Regions from separate parts of the Pseudoalteromonas sp. CO348 genome, predicted to be linked through region 1. Evidence: predicted binding sites of a transcription regulator. Region 1 holds the regulator's gene; each other region holds the start of a gene.
What was found. The regulator sigma-54, encoded in region 1, starts transcription at its own class of promoters, with help from an activator protein. The targets are predictions, from matches to a motif close to GTTGGCACGNNNNTNGNNT.
Positions count from the first base shown of each region.

Region 1 (3,898 bases):
TGCGGATCTACAAAAGCAAGTGATCGAACTCATCAACCACACAAAGACAATTTATTATGACCAGTAAAATCATTAACAAACTAGTTTTCATCGGCTTGCTTGCAAGTTCTACTTTAGCAAATGCTGCAGAACAAAATGAAGTCATTATTGATGCTGGCCGTCAGCAAGCTCAACTGCAAAGCAACATCGGTATTTTTGAACAGAATGTTGTTATTATTCATGGCAACAGAAAAATAAATGCCGATCGCCTAGAAGTCCACCGCCGCGCGGAGCTTGGTACTAACAAGCAACTGCTTGTTGCAACTGGCAGCCCAGCTATTTTCAGCGAACGTCAACCTGATGGTAATTTGCTAGAAGCCAAAGCAAACGAAATTCGTTACGACGTTGCGAAAGGCACCTTAGTCATTTCTGGCGATGCGGAAATCAATCAAACTGGGCAAAAAATTAATGCGCAAGTCATCACCTATGACATTGAAAAGCAATTGATCAGTGCTGAGCGCTCAGACCAAGAAGATTCTCGGGTAAGAACCATCCTTGTTCCTGTTGATGACAAAAAAGACGCAAAAGATAAAAAAGCGCAGGAAGAAGGTAACAATTAATGAGCGAGCTCAAAGCAACTGGTCTAGCAAAGAGTTATAAAGGTCGTGAAGTCGTCAAAAATGTTGGCTTAAGTGTTAAGGCTGGCAGCATTGTAGGCTTATTAGGACCAAATGGTGCAGGTAAAACCACTACGTTCTACATGATTGTAGGGTTAGTACCAAGCGACAAAGGTTTTATTCAGATTGATGATGAAGATATCACTTTGCTACCGATGCACAGCCGCGCGCGACTTGGTATTGGCTATCTACCGCAAGAGTCTTCAATCTTTAGAAAACTCACGGTCTATCAAAATTTGATGGCGATTTTAGAAACTCGAAAAGACTTATCTAAAGTTGAGAGAGAAGCTGAACTAAACGAGTTACTTGACGAATTTAATATTCAACACATTCGCGACTCACAGGGCATGGCATTGTCGGGAGGCGAAAGAAGACGCGTAGAGATTGCTCGCGCTTTAGCCGCTAATCCTAAGTTTATCCTGTTAGATGAACCTTTTGCTGGTGTTGATCCTATTTCGGTGTTAGATATAAAGACAATCATAGAGCACCTAAAAAACCGCGGTATCGGTGTGCTAATCACCGATCATAACGTTAGAGAAACGCTGGACGTATGTGAAAAAGCCTACATCGTTTCACATGGTGAGTTAATCGCTGCAGGCACGCCAGAACATGTTTTGGCAGATCAAACCGTAAGAGATGTCTACCTAGGCGAACAATTCAAGCTATAGTTAAGACGTAGTATTAATAACTGTTAAAAAGGATTGTTAGAGATACATGAGGCAATCATTACAGCTGCGCATGGGGCAGCAACTTACAATGACTCCACAACTGCAACAAGCCATTCGCTTGCTGCAGCTTAGTACATTGGATCTGCAACAAGAAATACAAGAAGCATTAGACAGCAATCCATTGTTGGAAGTGGAAGAAGGTGATAATACTGACGGCGAAAACGCTGACCAACACAGCCAAGAAAAGAGCAGTGCTGACGACAATCAAGATTCAAGCGATGAAGCGCAGGTTAGTGACTATGAAATAGACTCAGATACCGCCATGAGTAAAGACACTGTCAGTGATGACCTTGCCATGGATGTCACTTGGGATGAGTATATGAGCGCAGCGCCCGCTGCAAGCTCAGGCCCACTTCCCGATGACGATAATGTTTATCAAGGGGAAACCTCTGAATCTCTCCACGACTATCTCATGTGGCAACTTGAGCTGACGCCATTTAGTCCAACAGATAGAGCGATTGCAATTGCGATTATTGAAGCCGTTGACCTGTCAGGCATTTTAACACTGTCTTGCGAAGAGATTTTAGAAAGCATTAATGATGAAAGTAGCGAAGAGCCTATCGAGCTGGATGAAGTCGAAGCCGTGCTCAAACGTATTCAGCTTTTCGATCCTGTCGGTATCGCAGCGCGCAGTTTACAGGAATGCTTGTGTATTCAGCTAAATCAATTCGCCCCAGATACACCATGGATTGCCGAAACGAAAATGATCCTGACAGAGCATATCGACTTGCTTGCCAGCCGTGACTATCGAACTTTGGCTAAGAAAACGCGCCTTAAAGAAGCCGATCTCAAAGAGGTCATGACGTTAATTCATAGCCTTAACCCAAAACCAGCGGCAAGCATTATTCATGAAGAGCCTGAATATGTGATCCCTGACGTATCAGTGAAAAAAGTAAAAGGTCGCTGGGTCGTAGAGCTAAATCCTGATGCTATGCCTAAAATAAGAGTAAACGACCATTACGCTGCGATGTCTAGAACGGCGAAATCCAGTACGGATAGTCAGTTTATTCGCTCACATTTACAAGAAGCAAAGTGGTTTATTAAAAGCTTAGAAAGCCGAAATGATACATTATTAAAAGTTACCAATTGCATTGTGCAACAACAACAGGCATTCTTTGAACATGGCCCCGAAGCAATGCGCCCTATGGTGCTAAATGATGTTGCTGAAATGGTTGAGATGCATGAGTCCACAATTTCCCGTGTGACAACACAAAAATACATGCATACACCTCGGGGAATATTTGAGCTGAAGTATTTCTTCTCTAGCCATGTAAGTACAGAAAATGGAGGTGAGTGCTCCTCTACAGCAATTAGAGCACTTATCAAAAAGCTGATAGCTGCAGAAAATACCGCGAAGCCATTGAGTGACAGCAAAATTGCAGATATCTTAGCTGAGCAAGGAATTAAGGTAGCGAGACGTACGATTGCAAAATATCGTGAATCCCTAGCCATTCCACCGTCAAATCAGCGTAAAAGCTTGATATAAGACGTAAAACCCAAGAAGGAAAAATGCTTATGCAACTAAATCTAACTGGTCGCCATGTAGAAATTACTGACTCATTAAGAGACTATGTCACCAACAAGTTTGCGAAGCTAGAAAGGCACTTTGATCATATCAATAACGTGCATGTGATCCTTGATGTCGAGAAACTAGTACAAAAAGCAGAAGCAACATTACACGTAAACGGCGGCGAGCTATTTGCATCAACAGAGCATCAAGATATGTATGCCGCAATTGATGGCCTTATCGACAAGCTAGATCGTCAAGTTATTAAACACAAAGAGAAGCTCACTCGACACTAAGATGAAATTAAGTGAATTAGTGAACAAGGACTGCAGTAAAGCTGCGGTCCTTTTTAATAGCAAAAAACGTATTTTAGAATACATCAGCGAACTGGCTCATAGCCAAATTCCAAATACCAGTCAGCATGCTATCTTGGACGCTTTAATGGCGCGAGAGAAATTAGGCAGCACAGGGATCGGTAAAGGCATTGCCATTCCCCATGGTCGACTTGAAGGTTTGGATAAAATCCTTGCAATGGTGCTTGTCAGCGAGCAAGGGATCCAGTTTGAAGCCATAGATAAGCAGCCTGTCGATATTTTTGTCGCGTTCATCGTACCCGAAGGTGATAATCAACAGCACCTGAAGACCTTAGCGGCGATTGCTGATACACTCAAAGACAAGTCTTTCTGCAAAATGCTTAGGCAAGCAAAAAGTGACGATGAGTTATATGCAGTGATCCAAGGTGAACTTGATGAGTGATGAAGAAAAAGGACTCGAGCTTATCATTATCAGTGGCCGCTCAGGCTCTGGTAAATCTGTAGCGCTTCGAGTATTGGAAGACTTAGGCTACTATTGTGTAGATAACATTCCGGTCAATTTGCTGCCGTCTTTAGTCCGCAGCGTTTCGGACAATTATAATAAAATAGCAGTCAGTATTGATGTCAGAAACTTACCTAAAGAACAGGACGAGTTTAACGACATTCTTGAATACTTACCAGGCTTTGCCAAAC
Region 1 covers NZ_SGPI01000032.1:107,498-111,395, forward strand. The annotation lists gene lptC (LPS export ABC transporter periplasmic protein LptC) at 1-67, shown strand, start outside; gene lptA (lipopolysaccharide transport periplasmic protein LptA) at 57-599, shown strand; gene lptB (LPS export ABC transporter ATP-binding protein) at 599-1,324, shown strand; gene EXT48_RS16480 (RNA polymerase factor sigma-54) at 1,371-2,870, shown strand; gene hpf (ribosome hibernation promoting factor) at 2,900-3,187, shown strand; gene ptsN (PTS IIA-like nitrogen regulatory protein PtsN) at 3,189-3,647, shown strand; gene rapZ (RNase adapter RapZ) at 3,640-3,898, shown strand, end outside.

Region 2 (3,898 bases), on a different contig from region 1:
AGCAGTAGAGATGGGTGCTGACGGTGAAGACCTAGCGCTTACTATCCACGCTCACCCAACGCTGAACGAGTCAATCGGTCTAGCTGCTGAAATCTTTGAAGGTTCAATCACTGACCTTCCAAACAAAAAAGCAGTGAAGAAAAAGTAAGTTTTTCTGAGCATTCAAAAACCCAGCTTTGTGCTGGGTTTTTTGTTTTTGGCTAAGTGGGGAGCTTATTTTTCTAAGTATCCTAAGCCATCAGCCTGAGAAAATTAATAATTACAAGTAGTAAGGCGGAAGTGGCAATAAATAGCCAGCGCATCTGATTGAGGAGCCCGAGTAAATGCTGAATATGCTCAGCTGAGGGCTGCGCTTTTGCACCTACCCGCATCACCTCATAACGTTCACCAAAATAAAAGCGCGGCCCTGCGAGCTGTGTATGTAAATTTGCTGCAAAAAAGCTCAGTGCCCATCCAGTATTCGTTTGGCTAAAGTGACGGCCGTAGTATTTAATGTAGTGCCAAGTTTGCTTTGGTCTAAGTAGCAATGAAAAGCAGGTAATTAATAATCGAATAGGCACAAACTCAATGAGCCAAATCATGCGGGAAAGGCTTGCCATAAAACGGCTTGAGGGGAGCATTACTTGCCGCCAAGCATGGTCACACAGTAGTAACAGTTTATAAAATAGCGCGAGATAGGGGCCTGCTGTTAGATACAGTAAAGCAATGACAAAAAAATGGCGCAGGGTATTTAATGCGGTGCTATCTATGGTGGCTTTACAAATACCAAGCTCTGTTAGCTTCTCTACATCTCTTGCTACCATTCCTTGCAACACGGCTCTTGCAGTCACTTTTTGCTTTGACTTTATCAGCGCGGAAATGCGCTTAGCACGGCTTTCATGGCCAATATCTAAGCATAAAAACAACACCAGCCCACCGAGCCAATTAGGATAAAAAGCAAAGCTAATAATCGCATAAGTTAATACGGTGATGGTTAATATAGGGAGGAAGAATCCCAGTGTGCCTGATAATAGTTGATAACTAGAAGCCGCTTTGGGGCGATAAACTCTTTCGGCAATGGCTTTAAAAACAAGGCTAAGAATAAGATTAGGGTGATAAAGTGTTGATAACCTTACCCCTAGGCTGGCAAAAATCGCCAGTAAGAAAATGATCAGGCCTTCATGGGCCTGAAGCAAGCTGTCGAGCACTAAAGCGTAACCTTATCCAGCTTATTAAGTAGTGCCATCACCATTTTAGAAGAGTTAACCGAAGCGACTTCTAGATACTCCTCGAATGATTGCGGTGATTCTTTGCCGGCGATATCAGATAGCGAGCGGATCACAACAAATGGCGTGTTTAGAGAATGACAAGCCTGCGCAATTGCTGCGCCTTCCATTTCTACTGCTAACATAGTAGGGAAGTCTGCACGCGCCTTGTCGATGCGTACCGGATCGCACATAAATGAGTCACCCGTACAGATCAAGCCAACCATAGTTTGAATGCCTTCAAGTTCATGTACGCTTTGCTCTGCTGCCTCAACTAATTTTGCATGCGAAGTGAACGCAGCAGGCATTTGTGGAACTTGACCAATTTCATAGCCAAATGCAGTAACATCAACATCGTGATGACGTACTTCATTTGAAATAACCACATCGCCGACGTTTAGTGAAGGCTCAAAACCACCAGCAGAACCCGTGTTGATCACGCAATCTGGCGCAAAGTTGTCGATAAGCAAAGTTGTCGCAACTGTTGCTGCCACTTTACCAATGCCAGACTGTACAAGCGTTACGTCAAGACCAGCTAGTTTGCCGGTATAAAAAGTAAAGCCACCTTTGGTCAATGTTTGCGGGTTTTCCATGGTGTTACGCAAAATGGTAACTTCTTGCTCCATTGCGCCGATAATGCCTACTTTCATCAAAAGATTCCTAATTTGTGGTGGGGAAAGCCCCAGTGTCAAAATTGCTTTTATTATACGAAAGGGGTTTTGATAGGTAAAACAAAAAACGGGCTGACGCCCGTTTTGCTATATTTCTGCCAACTGAGTTGACTGTGCTTTTGCCTGTGAAGGGGACAGTACCGCAGGTTTGTAGGTGCGATTTCTGGTTTTCTTTGGCATCTCCACTTTTTGGCCAAGCTTGAATAGGATTGCCGCACGAACCTCAGCACTTTGGTAGCCACTTTTGATTTTCATGCGAATGTGTGGAATACCCGCAGATTCCAGAGCGCCACTGACAAACCAATCTTTTTGTGCTTTATGGCCGTTTTTATTGGCGTTGTTAACTAAATCAACAGCGGCAACAATTTTCAGTGTCTCTTTATCTACCAAGACATAATCCAGCTGTTTGTTCTTAGCTTTAGTTACCGCGGCACGACGTGCTTTTGGAGAGATCCCCGGTTTGCACTCAATCACATCAATGAGTTTAATGCGGCTTACGATTTTATATCTATCGCCAACAGCACGTTCTAATAAATGTAGAAACGATGCTTCAACGGTGGTAAAAACAGATTCTTTACGATTAAACGGATAAGGATTGCCACCCACATCGGTGTACTTAGAAGCGACAATGGAAGCAACGACCACTAGAGCCAAAATAGCAAGTAACGCAAATTCCATACAAAACTCCAAATCAAAAAAATGACATCTGTGGTTTTATAAGCAATAGGTGTGCCAAACGAGCGCTTAAATTAGTGGGTGGTTAACATTAAATCGGTGAATCAGTATTTGGGATATGGAAAGAAAAATAAAGTGCTTTAAGTTGTTTATACTAGGCAGCGATATCTTACAGCAGGGCTGCCTAGTACTGGATTATGATATTAGCTCGCGTTATTTGTCCTCTTTAAGCACATAGATCTCACCATCGAAACTACCTTGAATGGTCAATCCTTGGCCTGCCAGCTCCTTGAGATATTCAATATGCTCTTGGGTAATATGTTGGCCCGGCACCAAAAGCGGAATACCCGGAGGATACGGGGTGACTAAGCCTGCACAAATTCGGTTGTTGCTCTTGCTAATAGGTACAGATTCACGCTCGCCGTAGAAGGCATCACTAGGAATACAAGCAAGGTCAATTGCGGGTAAGTTCTCAGGTAAGCGTGAGCGTCGCGTTGACTTCGATAGTTTTACCTTGCCGCCATCAAGTTTCTTTAAGGCATTGTATAAACGAATGATCTTTGAGCGTGTACCACCCAAGGTTAGTAAGACTAAGATGGTACTGTGCGTATATTTCTCAATCTCCAGCCCAATTTCGTCTAACAGGAATTTATGAATATCCTTTAACGAATATGGTAGTTCACTAATATCTATGAGGATTTTAAGCGGATCATGCCCCATATTATCGCCACTAAAATGTGGGAATATGTTCATAAAGTCTTGCTTATCAAGCACTTTAATATGTTTGAGCGAGGCCATCTGCTGTTTGAACTCTGCAACATGGTTCAGCAGCGCATTGAGTAACTTATAGCCTTCCATCTCCAACTGCTTCTGGCACACATCCAAAGACGCTATAAGTTGGTATTTGGGCGAGGTGCTGGCGTAGATACTGTAAATCTCACGGAAGAAATCAGCATCAAAATCAGGGTCGTTAATATGGATATAAGATGCCTGCGAAAATGCCGATACGACTTTATGCGCCGAATGAGTGACATAATCGGCACCTGCATGAATGGCGGAATAATGGCGCAAGCTAGGGTGAAATAGCGAGTAAGCAAACCAAGCTTCATCAATAAAGACTTTGATGCCATGCTGATGGGCAAATTCTACGACTTGTTTCAGGTCGCTCAGCAAACCATCATAGGTACAGCCGGTGAGCACCAGTAGTTTTGCATCGGTATTTTGTTCAATCGCTTGCTTAATATCGGCCAGTGAAGGCGGTGCAAATATGCCATATTTTGGATTTAAGATACTCGACAAATAGATTGG
Region 2 covers NZ_SGPI01000027.1:30,924-34,821, reverse strand. The annotation lists gene lpdA (dihydrolipoyl dehydrogenase) at 1-148, shown strand, start outside; gene EXT48_RS13225 (cobalamin biosynthesis protein) at 231-1,187, opposite strand; gene mtnN (5'-methylthioadenosine/S-adenosylhomocysteine nucleosidase) at 1,187-1,894, opposite strand; gene EXT48_RS13215 (DUF2726 domain-containing protein) at 2,003-2,593, opposite strand; gene EXT48_RS13210 (aminotransferase class V-fold PLP-dependent enzyme) at 2,804-3,898, opposite strand, start outside.
Region 2: EXT48_RS13215 (DUF2726 domain-containing protein) is a predicted target of sigma-54. The motif match lies at 2,634-2,652, and genes of this name have one in related genera.

Region 3 (3,898 bases), on a different contig from region 1:
ACATAATCGGGTTTGCTCTCGTCTACCCAGCCGCATCGTATTGTCATTGTTGGCTCTCTTCTATCTAATTGTGAGTATGAATAAGCTAAATGATTTACTACGCCAACTACTCATTGCGGCATCACATTTGGCTTTCAAAAACTCTAGCATAATGCTGTATATAAAAACAGTGTCAATAAATTGATATTGTTAAGTGTTCTGTAACTCTATGTTTTATATCAAATATAAAGTTGGATCGTTTTTTGCTTTTATCCATTGAGTTTATTTTTAAGAGAGCGGAAAAATGGCATTAGCACATGTTATTAATCCACAATTTGTACCAACGACGAATCGCTACAATCCCTGTTTGCTGCAAGAAGCCTACGTTGGTGAATTGAGCGACCTTAGACAGCAGGCGAGTTGGTTAAGTCATCTAGTTGATACTATGCCTGCAGGTGTTGTGGTACTTGATGGTCAAGGTATGATTGCCAAGGCGAATCAAATCGCGATGGATATGTTGGGTGAACCACTCGAAGGTGAAAAGTGGTTTAGCGTTATTCAGCGTTCATTTCGACCACAGCAGGACGATGGTCATGAAGTCTCTCTTAAAGATGGCAGAAGAATTAAGTTAGATATAACCGCGCTAACACCGGAACCTGGGCAACTCATTTTGATGACAGATCTTACCGAAACGCGCCGACTCCAAAGTCGTGTTGCGCATATGCAAAGGTTAAGTGCGTTGGGAAAAATGGTTGCTTCATTGGCGCATCAAGTGCGTACGCCGTTATCGGCTGCGATGTTATATGGTGCAAATCTAGGTGCAGCTAATCTTCCTCCGGCTTCTCGAGAAAAGTTTCACGATAAGTTGATGTCTCGGTTAAAAGACTTAGAAAGCCAAGTTAATGACATGCTGTTGTTCGCTAAAAGCGGTGAACAACAAGTGGTTGAGCGAGTGTCAATGCAACAATTATTAAGTGAAGTCAAAGCGGGTGCTGACGCTATGGTTGAGCTTAACCAAGCAAAATTGGAAGCATTTTTACCCGAGCCAGATATCGAAATATTAGGTAATCGTACTGCGCTTGCAAGTGCGATCCAAAACCTGATCCACAACAGTATTCAAATAATTGGCAGTGCGGCACACATTGAACTTAATGCAGAGCGCGAGCCGTGTGGCGAGTATGTACGTATCTCAGTTGTTGATAATGGACCTGGCATCGATGAAACCTTAGTCGACAAGTTGTTTGAACCATTTTTTACAACTAAGTCGCAGGGGACTGGGCTAGGACTTGCGGTGGTTAATTCGGTCGCTAACGCGCACAAAGGGTTTGCGCAGGCAGACAATGTTGAAGGTAAGGGCGCACGTTTTAGTTTGGTACTACCACTAATTGAGGCGGAGGAACTATGAGTAACAGAGTTTTAGTTGTTGAAGATGATGCTGGTTTAAGAGAAGCACTCATCGATACATTGCAGCTTTCAAATATCGAGTGCGTAGAAGCAAGTTGTGCGGAACAAGCCGTTTTATTGCTAAAGCAGGAAACCTTTTCTTTGGTGGTGAGTGATGTGCAAATGGGTGCCATGAGTGGGCTTGACTTGTTAAAGACCATTAAACTCAACTATCCCGAATTACCGGTATTGATGATGACAGCATACGCGACCATTGATGATGCGGTTGAAGCGATGAGATTGGGTGCCATCGACTATATGGCTAAGCCGTTTGCGCCTGAAGTATTGCTCAATATGGTTGGACGTTATCTACCTGAGAAGGAAAAAGAGACAGACGGCCCCATTGTTGCCGATCCAAAGAGTATTAAACTACTTGAACTGGCTGTAAAAGTAGCTAAGTCAGATGCCAGCGTTATGGTACTTGGACCGAGCGGTTCAGGTAAAGAAGTGTTGGCTCGCTATATTCACGATAAATCCGACAGAGCAGACGAGCCCTTTATCGCAATTAACTGCGCTGCAATCCCGGAAAATATGCTCGAAGCGACTCTATTTGGTTACGAAAAGGGGGCGTTTACAGGTGCCATTCAGGCGTGTCCTGGAAAATTTGAGCAAGCACAAAAGGGAACGATTTTGCTTGATGAGATCACAGAGATGGATTTGGGATTACAAGCAAAATTACTTCGCGTGTTACAAGAGCGCGAGGTAGAGCGTTTAGGCAGCAGAAAAACCATTTCACTGGACGTCAGAGTGTTGGCAACCAGTAACCGCGATTTAAAAGAAGCGGTGGAGGATGGGGTATTTAGAGAAGATTTATATTATCGCCTCAATGTTTTCCCGCTAGAGTGGTTGCCACTGAAGGATAGAGCGGGTGATATCGCTGTGTTAGCCGAGCATTTGTTGGTAAGACATACGCAAAAAGCAGGCAAGCCAACACCTATATTAAGCAGCGGTGCAAAGCACAAGCTCAGTTCGCACAGTTGGCCTGGAAACGTAAGAGAGCTAGATAACGTTATTCAACGTGCCCTGATTTTGTTCCAAGGTAATGAAATTCAAGAAGATGATATTTTTATCGAAAATTTCTCACCGATGGCTTTGATTGAGTCAGCACCACTTGTAAATAATGAAGCATCAGCTTTAATGGAGCGATCTCAAGGTGAGGATGAGATCATTAGCTATAAAGATGAGCTACAGGATAAAGAACACCAAATTATTTTAGATACGCTGGCAAAGTTTAATGGTAAACGCAAAGAGGTGGCGGAGGTATTAGGTATGAGTCCTCGCACACTTCGCTACAAGCTGGCAAAAATGCGAGATTTAGGGATTGCGCTACCCGCTTAACCTAGGTTAGCTGAGCTTAAAAACAATGAGTTAGTTCGTTGTTTATCCACATCTCAGGCTAAGCTTTATCTGTTAATTCAAATTTAATCAGGTGCCTATAAAGATCAGCAGATCTTAGGCGCCTAGTTTTCACTTCTATGTACTGCCAATTTTTCGACATGGTTAAAATGTTGTAAGATGTTGAAAATAAATGGTTTTAAGTTGGCACGTTTTCTGCTTTATTACAGGTAACTAAGAGTTATTTTGAGTAAAGCATCATGAAAGTACAATCATCAGCGCTATTTCAAGAAATGCAGGCAATGGCTGCAGAAGCGACGAGAAACACACAGCCATCAGTGCAGCCGGTTAAGACTGCGGCATCTTCGTCGGCTCAGTTTGGCGATTTACTCTCAGATGCACTTAATACGGTTCATGGCTTACAACAAGAAGCGAAACAAAAAGTCACCGCTGTTGAAATGGGTGACAGAAGCGTTTCTCTTGCAGAAGCCATGATAGCGAAACAAAAATCGTCGGTCGCTTTTGAGGCAACAGTGCAAGTTCGTAATAAACTTGTTGAGGCCTATAAAGAAATCATGAGCATGCCAGTTTAATTGAGTGACTGTGGAGAGTAATCGTGGCTACTAATCAATCAACAGATCTTACGCTTTCCGATGCAGCGCTGAATAATGACAGCGGTTCGGATGAGCAACAAGAGCAAAAATCAGGCTACTTCAGTGCGCTAAGCGGTGTTGATATGTTGCGCCAGGTTACTCTGGTTATTGCCCTTGCTATTTGTTTAGCAATCGCAATCTTTATTATCATTTGGGCGCGCCAACCAGATATGCGCCCACTTGGTAAATATCCAACAGAAGAACTCGTTGAAACGTTAGACTTTTTAGACCAACAAAAAATTGAATACCAATTAGATGGTAATACCATTTTAGTCGCTGAGTCGGACTATCAAGACATAAAACTACGCATGGCGCGTGACGGTTTTACCCAGTCTCCGAGTTCTGGCACTGATATTCTGATGCAAGATATGGGTTTTGGTGTTAGCCAACGTCTTGAAAGAGAGCGCTTAAAGCATAGCCGTGAGCAACAACTTGCGAGAACAATTGAAGAGTTACAAGACGTAAATCGTGCAAAAGTGTTGCTTGCA
Region 3 covers NZ_SGPI01000021.1:193,222-197,119, reverse strand. The annotation lists gene EXT48_RS11105 (DNA-3-methyladenine glycosylase I) at 1-47, opposite strand, end outside; gene EXT48_RS11100 (PAS domain-containing sensor histidine kinase) at 284-1,384, shown strand; gene EXT48_RS11095 (sigma-54 dependent transcriptional regulator) at 1,381-2,760, shown strand; gene fliE (flagellar hook-basal body complex protein FliE) at 3,018-3,350, shown strand; gene fliF (flagellar basal-body MS-ring/collar protein FliF) at 3,371-3,898, shown strand, end outside.
Region 3: fliE (flagellar hook-basal body complex protein FliE) is a predicted target of sigma-54. The motif match lies at 2,961-2,979, and genes of this name have one in related genera.

Region 4 (3,898 bases), on a different contig from region 1:
TGGTGCCTTGTTGTTCCAAAAAGCCTTAGAGCGCGGGATCAGTATTACGCCCGGTACGCTATTTAGTGCCAGCAAAAAGTATCAAAATTGTATACGTATCAGTTATGGTTTGCCGTGGGATGCGTCGGTAGAGCAAGCGATTAAAACGCTGGGGGAATTGGCTGATGCACAAAGGAAAGGGTTGGCATAACGTATCTTTAATTAGATGTAAGTTATGCCAACGTCAGATTATTTAAATTTAAACAGTTGGTACTCTGACATGGCGGGGATAGACCTTGCGACAATAGCTTCGTTTTTCGCTATTTGTTCAAAATCGCCACACAGTGCGTCGGCTTTTTTCTCAATAGATTCTGCCTGTTGTTCAACTTTGGTTTCGATTTGCGTTGCGAAGTTTTCCATACGTTGTTCAAAGCTGCTCATATCACCGTTTGCATCTGACATTTCGTTGCCAATCGCAACCAGTAAGCTACCTATCGATTGCATCATGGCACCTTGTACTGCGGTCTCGATTTTTTCTTCAAACTGAGTGTCGAAATTTTGGCCAAACTCATCAAAGGTTTGCTTGCCCATCACAAACGCACCTTGCTGATAAAACGTATTTTGCACTTCTGTTTCGAGGTCATCGATCACAGCATGAATGCTATCTAAACTGGTTAAATTAAAGGTTTGCGCCACTTCATTAAGGGCAACGCCCGCTAGTTTTATGCCTTCAAAAGCAATATCAGCCACTTGTGGTAGGCGGCCTCTTAGTTCATCACCATATTGCGTGAGCATCGTTTTTTGCTGTGTATTAAGTGCGATGCGCTCGCCATTGAGTGTCAGTTCGCCAAGGTTGTTGATCTCAGCTGTTTTGTTTTTGGCCGTTGTGATCACCAAGTTATCAGGCGTGATCCTAACGTCATTTTGAAATTCTACTTCACAATTGTCACCGCTAAACGTGATGTTATTTTTTTCGTGTGCAGCGACGGTGGTTGTCATCATTGTTGCTGCTGTTAGTAGTAAAATTTTATTCATGGTCGATCCTTATTGGCTCAGTTGCATGATTGTTATTACAAGAACAATGCCAAATATAAACTCAAATAAAATCAATGCATTGTGTTTTATTGTTGAAAGTTAAGGTGCTCTAAAAGTGATGAAATTGACTAAAATATAGTTGTTTTTGTCAAAATGAATTAGGCAATAAAAAATTTTTATTGTAAGGATAAGAAACTCTCACTTTTCAGAATGACAATTTAGCGCTAAATAGTGATCTTGAGAGACGGCTCTCATTTTATTAATGACTATTTTATTTTGGAGTTAGTTGTGGGTAAGACATTCTCTTACGATGCGCTTGATGATGATTTTGCAGACGATGAATTTGAAAAGTTGGGTCGTAACCAACATGACAAGCAAAAGCGTAAAGTCAAAAGAAAGCTAGACGACTACTTAGAGCAAAAACGCCTACGTAGAAATCTAGGCGATGATGATTTCGACTATATTGATGATTGATCACTAGACGTCATCTACGAGTCTAGCACTGACAGTAATTCAATTTGGCTGTGTGATTAAGCAGGGCTGTGGGTTACTCAGTGCGATGTCTGAGTTACTGTGTCGTTGGTGATAGCCAAGCTGATGAGATATCCAGATAGTAAGCAGCCGCAAATATGCGGCTGTTTTGTTTTTATACGATTGGTATTAATCTTTAAAAGATTTATGGCAGTCTTTACAGCCTTTTGCCCAATCTTTAAATGCAGAAGCAATCAGCTTTTTGTCACCAGAGTCAGCTGCAACAGCCAGTGCTTGAGCATACTCGGCAAATTGCTTGGCTTTACCATCGAACTCAGCTCTATTTGACCAAACGGCTGGTAGGGCATCAGTATTGCCTTTGTCAGAACCGTCGATAAATGCTTCCCAAGGCATTTGCGATAATTGTGCAGCATTGTGAGCACGTTGCTTAAATACTTCAGCATCAAATGGCACTTTGCCTTTTAGCATGTCGCCCATATTGCCAATCTGGAAACGGATCAATTGGAAAGACGCTTGGCGGTATTCAATTGCATCTTCAGCCGATTCAAACATAGTGTTAGCTTGCGCTGTTGCTGCAAGACAGCTAAAGAGTGTGACGGTAAGTAGTTTCTTCATAGTAAACCCCTAATATTTTTCCCTATTTTCAATGTAAATTACAAATATAATCAAACAATTGCGATAAGTGCCCTGTGACGGAGGCAACTAGTTTTAAATAATCAACTCTCGATGTCTTTGAATATCATGCCCCTGCGCATACTGCGAGTGGCTAAAAAGATTTCTCCAAGCAAAGAGACAAACGCGCCAATAAGCAGCACCATAGCCGCGATAAAACAAGACGATAAAGTAATACCCAATGGCATACTGTACAAGTGGGACATGAACAGCAGCATAACCACTGCACACACAAGCAACGCACTGAGTACACTCATGCTAAATGCAACGTGAATAAAACGAGACCGTTTTAATAGTGCGCGCATTTCACGGCTAAAGTGCATTTTGAGCTCTTCATCTTGCGTGGTATTGATTTTGCGATCAAGTAAACGCGCCCTATCCGTGATCCGTGCTAAGCGGTTTGATAGTACCCCTAAGGTCGCAGCAATACCCGTAATTAAAAATACAGGGGCAACGGCGGTTTGGATAACTTTGGCCATCGTGAGAATGCTAACGACTTCTGGATTCATATAGTTACCTCGTTAATTCCAGTTTAGTTTTGATAAGGTGTTGGGTTGCTCACCGATGAGGGTTTGCATCACTCGGTTGCGTTCATCAAGCAAGATGACTCTAGGAATGCCTTTATTGGCATACGTGTTGTAAATATCTCGATTGGGATCGGCAACAAAATGGATGGGCAATTGCATGGTTTCGTTGAACTGCTCAAGCATAGTGTTAGTTTCTTCTCGGCCAATGGCAACGATGGTTAACTCGGCCTGGGTGAGTAATTCAGATTGTTTTAGTTCACTCAATAAACGTTGCGAATCGGAGCACCACGTCGCGAATAAAATCACCAGCTTTTTGTGATTAGCATCGAACCTAACAGCTTGGTTTTTGATATCCGTAAATTGCAAATGTTTAAAGGAGTCGCCGGTGTGGATATAGGTCTGATAGCCATCGTCTGCTTGTGGTTGTGCTTCGTTAGAGGCCTTACAGCCACTTAATCCGGTGGTGAGAACGGTACTAAGTAGTAACATTTTTATTGTTGTTTTCATGTCTATTCCTTGTTTCCGTGTCAGTGTTTTTGAAGTCTTGCGCGCATTTCAGTATATTGCCCCACTTAGATGATTTCTTAAAGTCCAATTTCTTATAGCCGTTGATATGATTTATCTTTCTTTATTTGGGCTTGCTTTTATTGCCGCAACACTATTACCTGCGTCGTCGGAGCTGGCGCTGAGTGGGCTCGTGGTGAAACAACAGGGTGAATTAGTTTGGTTATGGCTGGCTGCGACAACAGGTAATTTACTAGGTAGCTGTGTCAACTATTATCTTGGCTGGTTTATCGCTAAGTGGCGGAATAAGCGCTGGTTTCCGGTTTCTCAACAGCAATATGATAAGGCTTGTGGACTATTTAATCGTTACGGTAAGTTTTCATTGCTATTTGCTTGGCTCCCCATAGTCGGAGATCCTTTGACTGTGGTAGCGGGGTCTCTACGGACCTCTTTTGGGTGGTTTTTTGTGTTAGTCGCGCTCGGTAAAGGCGCCCGTTACGCACTGGTGATTTACCTTGCCTTACAGGTGATTTCTTAATACCAGAAGGCAAGGAAGTGCATATCAGGGTCTTATCGCTTAGTTTAGCTTCTGTACCAATCAAGCGTGAGTGACACTGAGTCAGCAAACCGTAAAGCGTGCGGTTTATCTACGGTGACTTTTGCATACGTCACGTCTTGATGTTGGTGAC
Region 4 covers NZ_SGPI01000001.1:14,620-18,517, forward strand. The annotation lists gene EXT48_RS00090 (PLP-dependent aminotransferase family protein) at 1-190, shown strand, start outside; gene EXT48_RS00095 (DUF2884 family protein) at 229-1,014, opposite strand; gene EXT48_RS00100 (PA3496 family putative envelope integrity protein) at 1,303-1,488, shown strand; gene EXT48_RS00105 (cytochrome c) at 1,675-2,121, opposite strand; gene EXT48_RS00110 (DUF2721 domain-containing protein) at 2,223-2,687, opposite strand; gene EXT48_RS00115 (thioredoxin-like domain-containing protein) at 2,700-3,212, opposite strand; gene EXT48_RS00120 (YqaA family protein) at 3,319-3,747, shown strand; gene folX (dihydroneopterin triphosphate 2'-epimerase) at 3,792-3,898, opposite strand, start outside.
Region 4: EXT48_RS00095 (DUF2884 family protein) is a predicted target of sigma-54. The motif match lies at 1,050-1,068, and genes of this name have one in related genera.